2 regions of the Arthrobacter sp. SLBN-112 genome follow, and region 1 is predicted to be linked to the other one. Evidence: predicted binding sites of a transcription regulator. Region 1 holds the regulator's gene; the other holds the start of a gene.

Region 1 (5,511 bases):
CAGGCAGCCATCGGTTCCAGGATCATCGCCCGCGAAAGCATCCGCGCCATCCGCAAGGACGTGCTGGCGAAGTGCTACGGCGGCGACATCTCGCGCAAGCGCAAGCTGCTGGAGAAGCAAAAAGAAGGCAAGAAGCGCATGAAGATGGTGGGCACTGTGGAAGTTCCGCAGGAAGCGTTCATCGCCGCGCTCACCACGGACGAATCAAAGGACAAGGCCAAGAAGAAGTGACCACCGCGCAGCGGGGGACCCGCTGATGCCCAGCGTTCTTCCCCTTGGCGACCCGGCGCCGTCGGACGGCCTGCTGCCCGCACAGGCAGCAGACGGCGCGGCGGCCCGGGCCTTCGGCTTGTACGTCCATATTCCGTTCTGTGCCGTGCGCTGCGGGTACTGCGACTTCAACACCTACACGGCCACGGAACTCGGCGGGGGCGCATCCCAGGACGCGTACGCGGGCACGGCGGTCTCGGAAGTGGCGCTGGCAGCGCAGGTACTGCAACGTTCCGGCGTCCCGGCGCGCAAGCTCAGCACCGTCTTCTTCGGCGGCGGAACCCCCACACTCCTGCCGGCCGACGACCTCGCCATGATCCTCCGTGCATCCATCGACCAGTGGGGAATCGAGGAAGGCGCGGAAGTCACCACCGAGGCCAATCCCGACTCGGTCACGCCCGAATCCCTTGCCATCCTCAAGGAAGCCGGTTTCACCCGGGTCTCGTTCGGCATGCAATCCGCCGTCCCGCACGTGTTGAAGGTCCTTGACCGAACCCACACACCGAGCCGGGTTCCGCAGGTAGTCCAGTGGGCGCGGGAGGCGGGACTTGCCGTCAGCCTGGACCTGATCTACGGCACGCCCGGCGAATCCGTTGCGGACTGGCGGTATTCCCTCGAAACAGCGTTGTCCTACGAACCCGAGCACATCAGCGCCTATGCGCTGATCGTCGAGGACGGTACCAAGCTCGCCGCACAGATGCGGCGCGGCGAGGTCCCCGGAATCGACGACGACGACCACGCCGATAAGTACGAGCTCGCCGACCAACTGATCACCGCAGCCGGGCTCGGCTGGTACGAGGTCAGCAACTGGGCACGGACCCCGGAGCAGGCCTGCCGCCATAACCTGGCCTATTGGCGCGGCGATGACTGGTGGGGGATTGGCCCCGGCGCACACTCACATGTGGGCGGGGTGCGCTGGTGGAACGTCAAGCACCCTTCGGCGTACGCGAACCGGCTGTCGCAGGGCCTTTCCCCGGCGGCGGGCCGGGAAACCCTGGACCCGGACACCAGGAGGCTGGAGCGGGTGATGCTGGAGGCGCGCCTGCAGTCCGGGCTTGAAGTCTCGACGCTCAGCGCCCTGGGACGCCATGAAGTGGCCGGCCTGATCGCGGACGGCCTGGTGGAACCCGCCCCGGCATTCCACGGACGGCTGGTCCTCACGCTGAAGGGCCGCCTCCTGGCTGACGCCGTGGTCCGCCGGATCCTGCCCGACTAACGCTATTTAATCCAGCGCAGGTTGTACGGGTAGCGGTGGGGCTGGCCCCGGTTGACGTGGATCCCCGCAGCCACCGAGAAGCAGGTCAGCGCCACCCAGATCAGCGTGGCGATGACGGCGAAGATGTTTCCCACGTACGGAATGAACACCAGAATGTTGGCCAGCACCGCTGCGATGGTGGGCGGCAGGCTGAAGTTCAGCGCTTCCTTTGACTCCTGTGCGGTGAACGGTCCGCGGTCCCGGAAGATCAGGTAGATCAGCAGGGACGGAATGCACCCCAGGATGCCGCCGAAGTGGGCCAGCGTGGCCCATTGGCGGTCTTCGCTGGCCGTGAGCGGCAGGGCATTGGCGGGGACGCCATGGTACGCGGAACGGCCTTGGCCGTCCCTGTGATCACGTGCGTTTTCTGCCACAGTCTGTTTTCCTTCTGGGTGCAAGTGGTGCTGACTACAAATAAGGACTTGGTGCAACGCTGCCAAAATCAGGCATCGCACTATCCAGAATACTGGGTCGCGGACCGGGAGCGGCCGTCAGGGCACGGTAAGAAAATCGATCACTTCCTCAACCCGTCCCAGCAGCGATGGTTCCAGGTCGGCGTAGGTGCGCACCGCTCCCAGGAGTTTCTGCCACCCCAGCCCAACATCCTCCTTCGTTGCGTGCGGCCAGCCAAAGGCTTTCAGGATGCCCGTCTTCCAGTCCTGCCCGCGGGGAATCGCCGGCCACTGCGGGATGCCCAGTACCGCGGGCCGGATGGCCTGCCACACGTCGACGTAGGGGTGGCCGACAATGAGGACATTTCCCGCCGCGCCCGGGGACGCCATCACTGCGTCGGCGATGCGCGATTCCTTGGAATCGGGCACGAGGTGGTCCACCAGCACCCCAAGCCGCCTCCCCGGTCCCGGCCTGAAGTCCGCCACCGCGGCGGTGAGGTCGTCGATTCCGTGCAGGGGCTCGACGACGATGCCTTCCACCCGAAGGTCGTCTCCCCACACCTTCTCCACGAGTTCGGCGTCATGCTTGCCTTCCACCCAGATCCGGCTGGCCCTTGCCACCTGGGCCCGCCGCCCGGCAACCCGTACCGACCCGGAGGCGGTCCGTCCGGCGGCGGGACCGGAAGCAGCCCGGGCCGGTGCCGGCGGCATCAGCCGGATAGGCTGGCCCTCCAGGAGGAACCCGAAGCCAAGACGGAAGGAACGCGACTTCCCCCGGCGGTCCTCCAGGGCCACCACGTGCATTCCGCCCGATTTCTCCACCCGGGTGACAGCTCCCACCCAGCCGGACTGGACCTCCTCAAGCACCATGCCGCGCTCCACGGGAACCTCGGGCAGTTCGGTCCGGGCCGGGGCGGAGATCCCGCGGGGGCCCCAGTTCTGGTAGTCCATGGATTCGATCCGCCTCGCGTTAGGTCCTCACCTCCGGAGTTCCCCCCGGAGCGGTACCAATGCTAACAACGGGTCGAGGCATAATAGACTGTTAGCACTGAGGCATGTCGAGTGCTAACCGCTGGGGCGGCGCCGGACGGGGCGTGCGCCCCGGACCGTGGATGGAGGTGGAGAGTGAGCGAGCCACGCAAACTGGAAGTGCTGCGGGCGATCGTGGAGGACTACGTCCACTCCCGCGAGCCCGTTGGCTCAAAGGCGCTGGTGGAGCGGCATCATCTCGGCGTTTCCAGCGCCACCATCCGCAATGACATGGCGGCGCTGGAAGATGAGGGCCTGATCACCGCCCCGCACACCAGCGCAGGGCGTATTCCCACGGACAAGGGCTACCGCCTGTTCGTGGACCAAATCTCAGCGGTCAAGCCCCTGTCGGCGGCCGAGCGTCGTGCCATCCAGTCGCTCCTGGAAGGCGCGGACGACCTCGACGACGTCCTGGACCGCACGGTCCGCCTGCTGTCCCAGCTGACCAACCAGGTGGCCGTAGTCCAGTACCCGCACCTGAGCAGGGCCCTTGTCCGCCACATCGAATTCGTGCTGTTGGCCCCGCGCAAAATCCTGGTGGTGCTTATTGCCAACAGCGGCAAGGTGGAGCAGCGCGTAATCGACGTCGGCCAGGACCTTGGCGACGAAGCACTCGCTGAGCTGAGGACCAGGTTCCTCGGAGCCCTGGGCGGCACCCCACTGAGCCACCTCGCCCAGGCGCTGCCCGCCGTCGTGGCAGCTGCGCCGCACCCTCACCGCCAGGCCGCGCACGCGCTGGCGCACGGGCTCGAGGTTCTGGCCCAGAGCAGCCGGGAAGACCGGATGGTCATGGCCGGAACGGCCAACCTGGCCCGATCCAACGTAGACTTCCCACTCAGCATCGGGCCGGTGCTCGAAGCACTCGAGGAGCAGGTGGTGATGCTGCGGCTGTTGAGCGAAATGGCCCAGGACCACCGCGGCGTGGCAGTCAGCATCGGAAGGGAGAACCCTTACGACGGCCTCGCCGAGGCGTCCGTGGTGGCCACCGCCTATGGCCCTGACAGCGCCGCTAAGGTAGGGATCCTTGGCCCCACGCGAATGGACTACCCCACAACCATGGCCGCCGTCAGGGCCGTGGCCCGCTACCTTTCCAGGATTTTGGGGCCCTGACCCTCCGCTGCCGGAGCACCTTCGGCTGCAAGACCGGACACCGGGCACAACTGCACGCAGTACAACAAGGAAGAGATACAAACTTTGAGCAGCCACTATGACGTCCTTGGAGTCTCACCCGAAGCTACGGGCGAAGAGATCAAAAAGGCCTACCGCAAGCTGGCCCGCACCCTGCACCCGGACGTAAACCCGGGAGCGGACGCGTCGGAACGCTTCAAGGCAGTCACTCACGCCTATGAGGTCCTCTCCGACCCCCAAAAGCGCCGCATCTATGACACCACCGGCAACGAGAACGGAACGGACAACGGCTTCGGCGGCGCCGGCTACGCAGGCCAGGGATTCGCGTTCCAGGACATTTTCGATACCTTCTTCGGCGCCGGCGGCACGTCCGGTCCGGCGTCCCGGGTGCGCAGGGGACAGGACGCACTCATCAGCGTCCGGATCGATCTTCGCGACGCCGTCTTTGGCGTCAACAAGAAGCTCGAAGTGGACACCGCCGTCGTCTGTCCCACGTGCGAGGGATCATGCTGCCGCCCCGGCACCCACCCCGAGCGTTGCGATATCTGCGGCGGCAGCGGCCAGGTCCAGCGGGCCGTCCGCTCCATCCTGGGCCAGGTCATGACGGCGGCCCCGTGCGGCACCTGCGAAGGGTTCGGCACGGTCATCAAGGATCCCTGCAACGAATGCAGCGGCCAGGGCCGCATCCGCAGCCGCCGGTCGCTGACCATCAAGGTCCCTGCCGGCGTTGCCACCGGCACCCGCATCCAGCTCTCCGGGCAGGGCGAAGCGGGCCCAGCCGGTGGGCCCGCCGGCGACCTCTATGTGGAGATCCGGGTCAACAACGACGCCACGTACGTCCGGGAAGGCGACGACCTGCACGCCACCCTGCACATCCCCATGACCGCGGCCGCGCCCTCGGCACGGACGTCAGCCTGGAAACCTTCGACGGCAGCCAGGAAATCGACGTCAAACCCGGCACCCAGTCGGGGGAGATCATCACCCTGCGCGGGCTGGGCGTCACCCACCTGAGGGGCTACGGGCGCGGTGACCTGAAGGTCCACCTCCAGGTTGATACTCCCGCCAAACTCGACGCCGCGCAGGAGGACCTGCTGCGCCAGCTCGCCAAGCTCCGCGGGGAACAGATCACCGAGGGAAAGCTCGCTGCCAGCGGCGGCATGTTCGCCAAGCTCCGGGACCGGCTCGGTAACCTGTAGCGGTGAGCAACCCCGTATTTTTCACCAGCCCCGGCTCGCTTGACGGCCTGGCCGCCGGGCAGGTCTTCGCCCTCGAGGGCCCCGAAGCCCGGCACGCTGTCACCGTGAAGCGCTTGTCGCCGGGGGAGGCAGTGGACATAGTTGACGGCGCCGGCACCCGCATGACCGGCAAGGTGGCAGCAGCGTCCGCCTCGGTGCTAGAGGTTGAGTGCGGGGCCGTGGTGGCAGAAGAGAGGCCTGA
Region 2 (5,511 bases), 1.4 Mb from region 1:
AGGTCATTGCCGCCTTTGAAGCGTCGCACCCGAATATCAAAATCAAGGCCGAGCCGGGCGAATGGGCCAGCTACTGGGACAAACTGGCAACGAAGACAGCTGCCAATGATGCGCCGGACGTCATCCAGATGGACCAGAAGTACATCGCCGAGTACGGCGGCCGCGGCGCCCTCATGGACCTGTCCAAACAAAGCGGCATCGACACCTCGAAGCTGGACAAGGAGGCCCTGGCCTCCGGCCAGTACGGCGGTGCCCAGTACGGTCTCAGCACCGGCCAGAATGCCTACGTCATCATGGCCAACACCAAGGTGTTCGAGGCAGCAGGCGTACCGGTTCCGGACGACAAGACGTGGACCTGGAAGGACTTTACCGACACCGCAGCGAAGATCAGCGCCGCAGGCGACGGGAAGAGTTACGGCGCCGCCTACGGCAGCAACGAAGCAGACCTGATCATCTGGCTGCGCCAGCACGGAGAAGACCTCTACACGGGTGACGGCGCGCTCGGGTTCGGGACCGCGACCGCCGCATCCTTCTGGGAACGGCTCAAGGACCAACGCGATTCAAAGGCCAGCCCGCCTGCCACAGTCGCCACCGAGGACGCGGGGGCGGGGTTGGAGGAAAGCCTGTTCGGTACCAACCGGGTGGCCATGGCATGGTGGTGGACCAACCAGCTCGGTTCGCTGGAGTCCACCACGGGCAGCAACATCAAGATGCTGCGGGCCCCCAGTATCAGCGGCGCATCAGCCAGTAACGGCATGTACTACAAGCCCACGATGTTCTGGTCCGCTTCGTCCCGCTCCAAGCACCCGCAACAGGCCGCCGAATTCATCGACTACCTCACCAACAGCCCGGAGGCGGGCGGCATCCTGATGACGGACCGCGGTGTGCCCACCAACGCCGGGATCGTCTCCGCCATCACTCCGGCGCTGAAGCCTGCGGACACCACGGTGGTGGGCTTCCTCAAGGACATAGCGCCGGACATCAAGGGCGCGCCGCCGGTTCCACCGGTGGGTGCGGGCAGCGTCCAGAACGTCATCAAGCGCTACACGGATGAGGTGCTGTACGACCGCCTGACACCGCAGGCAGCCGCTGACGCCTTCAAGAAGGAAGTCGAAGGGATGCTGGCTTCCGCCAGGAAGTAGGCCCCCGGGCAACAAAAATGCGGCCCCCTCGCAAAGGAGGGGGCCGCATTTCACGTCAGCGGGACAGGTCCCGGCAGAGGGGCTTAGAAGCCGCCCATGCCGCCCATGCCGCCCATGTCGTCTCCACCGGCGGGGGCAGAAGACTTCTCGGGCTTGTCTGCCACCACTGCTTCGGTGGTGAGGAACAGGCCGGCGATGGAGGCCGCGTTCTGCAGGGCAGAGCGGGTCACCTTGACCGGGTCGTTGACGCCGGCAGCCAGCAGGTCGACGTACTCGCCGGTGGCTGCGTTCAGGCCGTGGCCTGCGGGCAGGCCGCGGACCTTGTCGACAACCACGCCGGGCTCGAGGCCGGCGTTGAAGGCGATCTGCTTCAGCGGAGCGTCGATGGCAACGCGGACGATGTTGGCGCCCGTTGCTTCGTCGCCGGACAGCTGCAGGTTGGCGAATGCCTTGGCACCGGCCTGGATCAGGGCTACACCGCCACCGGCGACGATGCCTTCTTCAACCGCAGCCTTGGCGTTGCGGACGGCGTCCTCAATGCGGTGCTTGCGTTCCTTGAGCTCAACCTCGGTGGCGGCACCGGCCTTGATGACTGCAACGCCGCCGGCCAGCTTGGCCAGGCGTTCCTGCAGCTTCTCGCGGTCGTAGTCGGAGTCCGAGTTCTCGATCTCGGCGCGGATCTGGGATACGCGGCCGGCGATCTGGTCGGCGTCGCCGGCACCTTCGACGATGGTGGTCTCGTCCTTGGTGACAACAACCTTGCGGGCCTGGCCCAGCAGTTCGAGGCCTGCGGTCTCGAGCTTGAGGCCGACTTCCTCGGAGATGACCTGGCCGCCGGTGAGGACGGCGATGTCTGCCAACTGTGCCTTGCGGCGGTCACCGAAGCCCGGAGCCTTGACGGCAACGGACTTGAAGGTGCCGCGGATCTTGTTGACGATCAGGGTGGCCAGGGCCTCACCCTCGATGTCTTCGGCGATGATCAGCAGCGGCTTGTTGGACTGCATGACCTTTTCGAGGACAGCAACCAGTTCCTTGACGTTGGAGATCTTCGAGTTGACGATCAGGATGTACGGGTCTTCAAGGACCGTTTCCTGGCGCTCGGCGTCGGTGACGAAGTAGGCGGAGATGTAGCCCTTGTCGAAGCGCATGCCTTCGGTGAGCTCAAGCTCCAGGCCGAAGGTGTTGGACTCCTCGACCGTGATGACGCCTTCCTTGCCAACCTTGTCCAGGGCTTCGGCAATGAGGGCACCAATTTCGTCGTCACCGGCGGAGATGGAGGCCGTGGCCGCGATCTCTTCCTTGGTTTCGATCTCCTTGGCGGAAGCCAGGAGTTCGCGAGTGACGGCCTCGACGGCCTTCTCGATGCCGCGCTTGAGGGACAGCGGGTCGGCGCCGGCGGCAACGTTGCGCAGGCCTTCCTTGACCAGCGCCTGGGCCAGCACGGTTGCCGTGGTGGTACCGTCGCCGGCGACGTCGTCAGTCTTCTTGGCAACTTCCTTGACCAGCTCGGCGCCGATCTTCTCGTAGGGATCGTCCAGCTCGATCTCCTTGGCGATGGAAACACCATCGTTGGTGATCGTGGGGGCGCCCCACTTCTTTTCGAGGACGACGTTGCGTCCACGCGGGCCGAGGGTGACCTTAACGGCGTCGGCGAGGGTGTTCAGGCCACGCTCAAGGCCGCGGCGTGCCTCTTCATCAAATGCAATGATCTTGGCCATAACGGCAGTAGTCCTTTCGGGACAGTCGTTAAGAATGAACCTTCGCTGCAGTGCCCGCGACGGACGATCCTTCGACAGCGGCCTCTGTATGCCTCCGGCTGGGGATCTCACTGAAGTGAGGTGTTTCTTTCGCTCCTCGACCGATGCTCTGCGCCGCCGGCCGGAACCGGGCGTTGCTTAGCAGTCGGTACGTCAGAGTGCTAACTCAATAATTAGCACTCCCCCGGTGAGAGTGCAAGCGAAAAGTCGCCGGACGGGCAGCTGGCGGGGGTGGCTTCGCCGAGGGCGATCAGCCCGGATGTCCGGCGGTCTCCCGCCCGCTTGGAGTGGGGTTGTTGTCAGCTCCGTAGGTGAACACGGAGAAGTCAGCCGTGGTGATGTCCCCGTTGGCGTCGAAGGCAATGGGGCCCGACTCGCCGTCGTAATTGATGTCGGGGCCGGCAGCCAGGCCGCCCAGGCACGCCTTGTAGGTCAGGCACGGCGCGGCGGCCGATCCGGAGCCGGGTGCCGCCGTCCCGCCGGATACCGGGATCAGGTTGGCGGCGATCGAGCGGCCGGCGTCATCCTGGGCGCGGGCCGCAGCCAGCGCAGCCAGCGTGACGGCGTCATAGGTTTCGGCAGCGTAGGAGACATCCTTCAGGGACGGGTCCACCGCCAGGAGCTTTGCCTGGAAAGCGGCGGAGGGCAACTGCCCCGGGACCACGGCGCGGGCGCCGTCCAGGACCTTGGAACCCAGCCCTGACCCGTAGCGGGCGAAGGCGCCGTCGCTCATGATGATGCGCGAACCGCTGAGGCCGGCCTTGTTCAGCTCGGCCAACGCGCTCTGGGCGCCCTCGCGGGCCACCAGGACGACGGCGTCCGGCTTGGCTTTGGCGACGGAGCTTGCCGCAGCGCCGGCGTCCCCCGTTGTGAAGCCGGCCCCGGGAAGGACGGTAAGTCCGGACTGTTTTGCCGCTTCCGTGACGGCGGCCTGCAGGTCCTTGCCGTAGGAACCTTCCTGGTACAGCACGCTGATGCTGGTTGCGCCGGCGTCCTTGGCGAGTTTGGCCAAGACCGGGCCCCTGGGCGACGTCGGCGGCAGCGGTGCGGAAGTAGTAGCCGCCGCTGGCCATTCCGGTCAGGCCGGCGGCAGTGTTGGCCGGTGAGATCAGTGGCGTCCGTGCGCGGGAGAGAATGTCGACGGCGGCCGCCGCATGGCTGGAGTCGGTGGGTCCGATGACCACGTCCGCCTTGGCGGCCAGCAGGGCATTTGCCTGCCCGGCGGTTTCCAGATCCGGATGTACGGGCAGCAGTTCGACGGGCCTGCCCTTGTGGCCGCCTGCAGCGTTGACGTCCTGGACGGCCAGCTTGGCGGAGGCGAGCTGGGGCGCGTTGAGGAAAGCACTGTCACCGGTGTTGTCCAGTATCAGGCCCACCCGGAGGACGCCGTCGCCGGACGCCTCGGCGGATTCCACCCGGGCGTTTCCGCCCGTACCGGAGCATGCTGTGATGCCGAGCACGGCTGCCAGGGAGACGGCCAAGGCGGCGCGGACGGCAGGACGGTTGATCGGCATCACTGCGCCGGCCGGACGTTTTCTGCCTGCGGGCCCTTTTCGCCTTCGCCGACCTCCAGCTGCACCCGCTGGCCTTCCTCGAGGGCCCGGTAGCCTTCGCCCTGGATCGCAGACCAATGGACAAAGATGTCATCACTGGAGCCGTCAACAGTGATGAAACCGTAGCCCTTTTCAGCGTTGAACCATTTGACGGTTCCCAGTGCCATGGTGACCAACTCTTTTCCGTTGCGGCCGGATGGGCCGGTGCTGTGCGTGCTGCCCGGCGGGCCGTGGCCTGGATTCACTCTAGCCAACGGCCGCTACGCGTCGAAGGCAGCGGCAGGCCCGGAGCGGCGAACGTTATGCAGGCGTAACTGAGTCCGCCCGGTTACCGGTATCCCGGGCCGAGGACCACCACGAGGGGCACCTGGAACTCGGTGCTGCTGACGACGGTGGGGATGTTCAGCAGTGCCGCGAGCTCCTGGGCGCCGGCCAGCTGCTGGGGACCGGCGTAATAGATCACGGAGGATTTCTGCGATGCGCCTGACCAGTTGCCTACCGGTCCGAGCCGCCAGCCGTCAGCCTGGACTATCCCGCCCACCCGGCTGGCGAGTCCCGCGGTACCCGCCGCGTTGTAGACGGCCACTGCCTGTGTGCGGTCGACGACGGCCTGCCGGCTGGGGGAAGCTGTGGGCTCCGGGTTGCTGCTGCGGGATGGTTCGGCGGTGGCCGACGGTTCCGAGCTGGCCGAAGGCGCGGCTTCCTGCGTGGCGGAAGTGGTGGATCCGGTCCCGGCCAATGCGGTGGATTCCACGCTGGCAGATGCCTCGGTGCCCGTGGCGTTGAAGCCGAGCTTGGGAAGGATCAGGAAGGACACCAGGCCGATGGCCAGTGCCGCCACGCCCACGGCGAGGATGGGCCACAGCCGCACCCTGGACGGCGCAGAGGCCGTCCGGTGGACACCTTGTCGCGACGCGGCCTCGGGGACCTTGTCGAATTCATCGCGGGCGTATTTGGTCATGGTGGAAGGACATCCTTGTTGATTGCTGCCAGGGTCCCGGCCCGGGTCGTGTTAAGCGTCGGATCCGAGGCGGCGGGCGGTGCGTGCACGGTGGCGCG

What was found. Region 1 encodes HrcA, which represses chaperone genes, less so after heat shock. Its sites were predicted from a motif close to TTNGCACTCGNNNNNNNCGAGTGCNAA; they were not measured.
Region 2: a site for HrcA is predicted at 3,038-3,064, ahead of groL (chaperonin GroEL). Genes of this name have one in related genera too.

The regions. Positions count from the first base shown of each region.
Region 1 covers NZ_JAUSXY010000001.1:2,915,582-2,921,092, forward strand. Annotated here, with positions in the region: gene lepA (translation elongation factor 4) at 1-231, shown strand, start outside; gene hemW (radical SAM family heme chaperone HemW) at 257-1,486, shown strand; gene QF050_RS13670 (DUF4870 domain-containing protein) at 1,489-1,899, opposite strand; gene QF050_RS13675 (DUF3097 domain-containing protein) at 2,017-2,868, opposite strand; gene hrcA (heat-inducible transcriptional repressor HrcA) at 3,043-4,056, shown strand; partial or broken gene dnaJ (molecular chaperone DnaJ) at 4,141-5,270, shown strand; gene QF050_RS13690 (16S rRNA (uracil(1498)-N(3))-methyltransferase) at 5,273-5,511, shown strand, end outside.
Region 2 covers NZ_JAUSXY010000001.1:4,336,627-4,342,137, forward strand. Annotated here, with positions in the region: gene QF050_RS20080 (sugar ABC transporter substrate-binding protein) at 1-1,142, shown strand, start outside; gene groL (chaperonin GroEL) at 1,226-2,860, opposite strand; gene QF050_RS20410 (ABC transporter substrate-binding protein) at 3,150-3,911, opposite strand; partial or broken gene QF050_RS20415 (ABC transporter substrate-binding protein) at 3,964-4,413, opposite strand; gene QF050_RS20095 (cold-shock protein) at 4,413-4,619, opposite strand; gene QF050_RS20100 (LytR C-terminal domain-containing protein) at 4,781-5,413, opposite strand; gene QF050_RS20105 (DUF3263 domain-containing protein) at 5,465-5,511, opposite strand, start outside.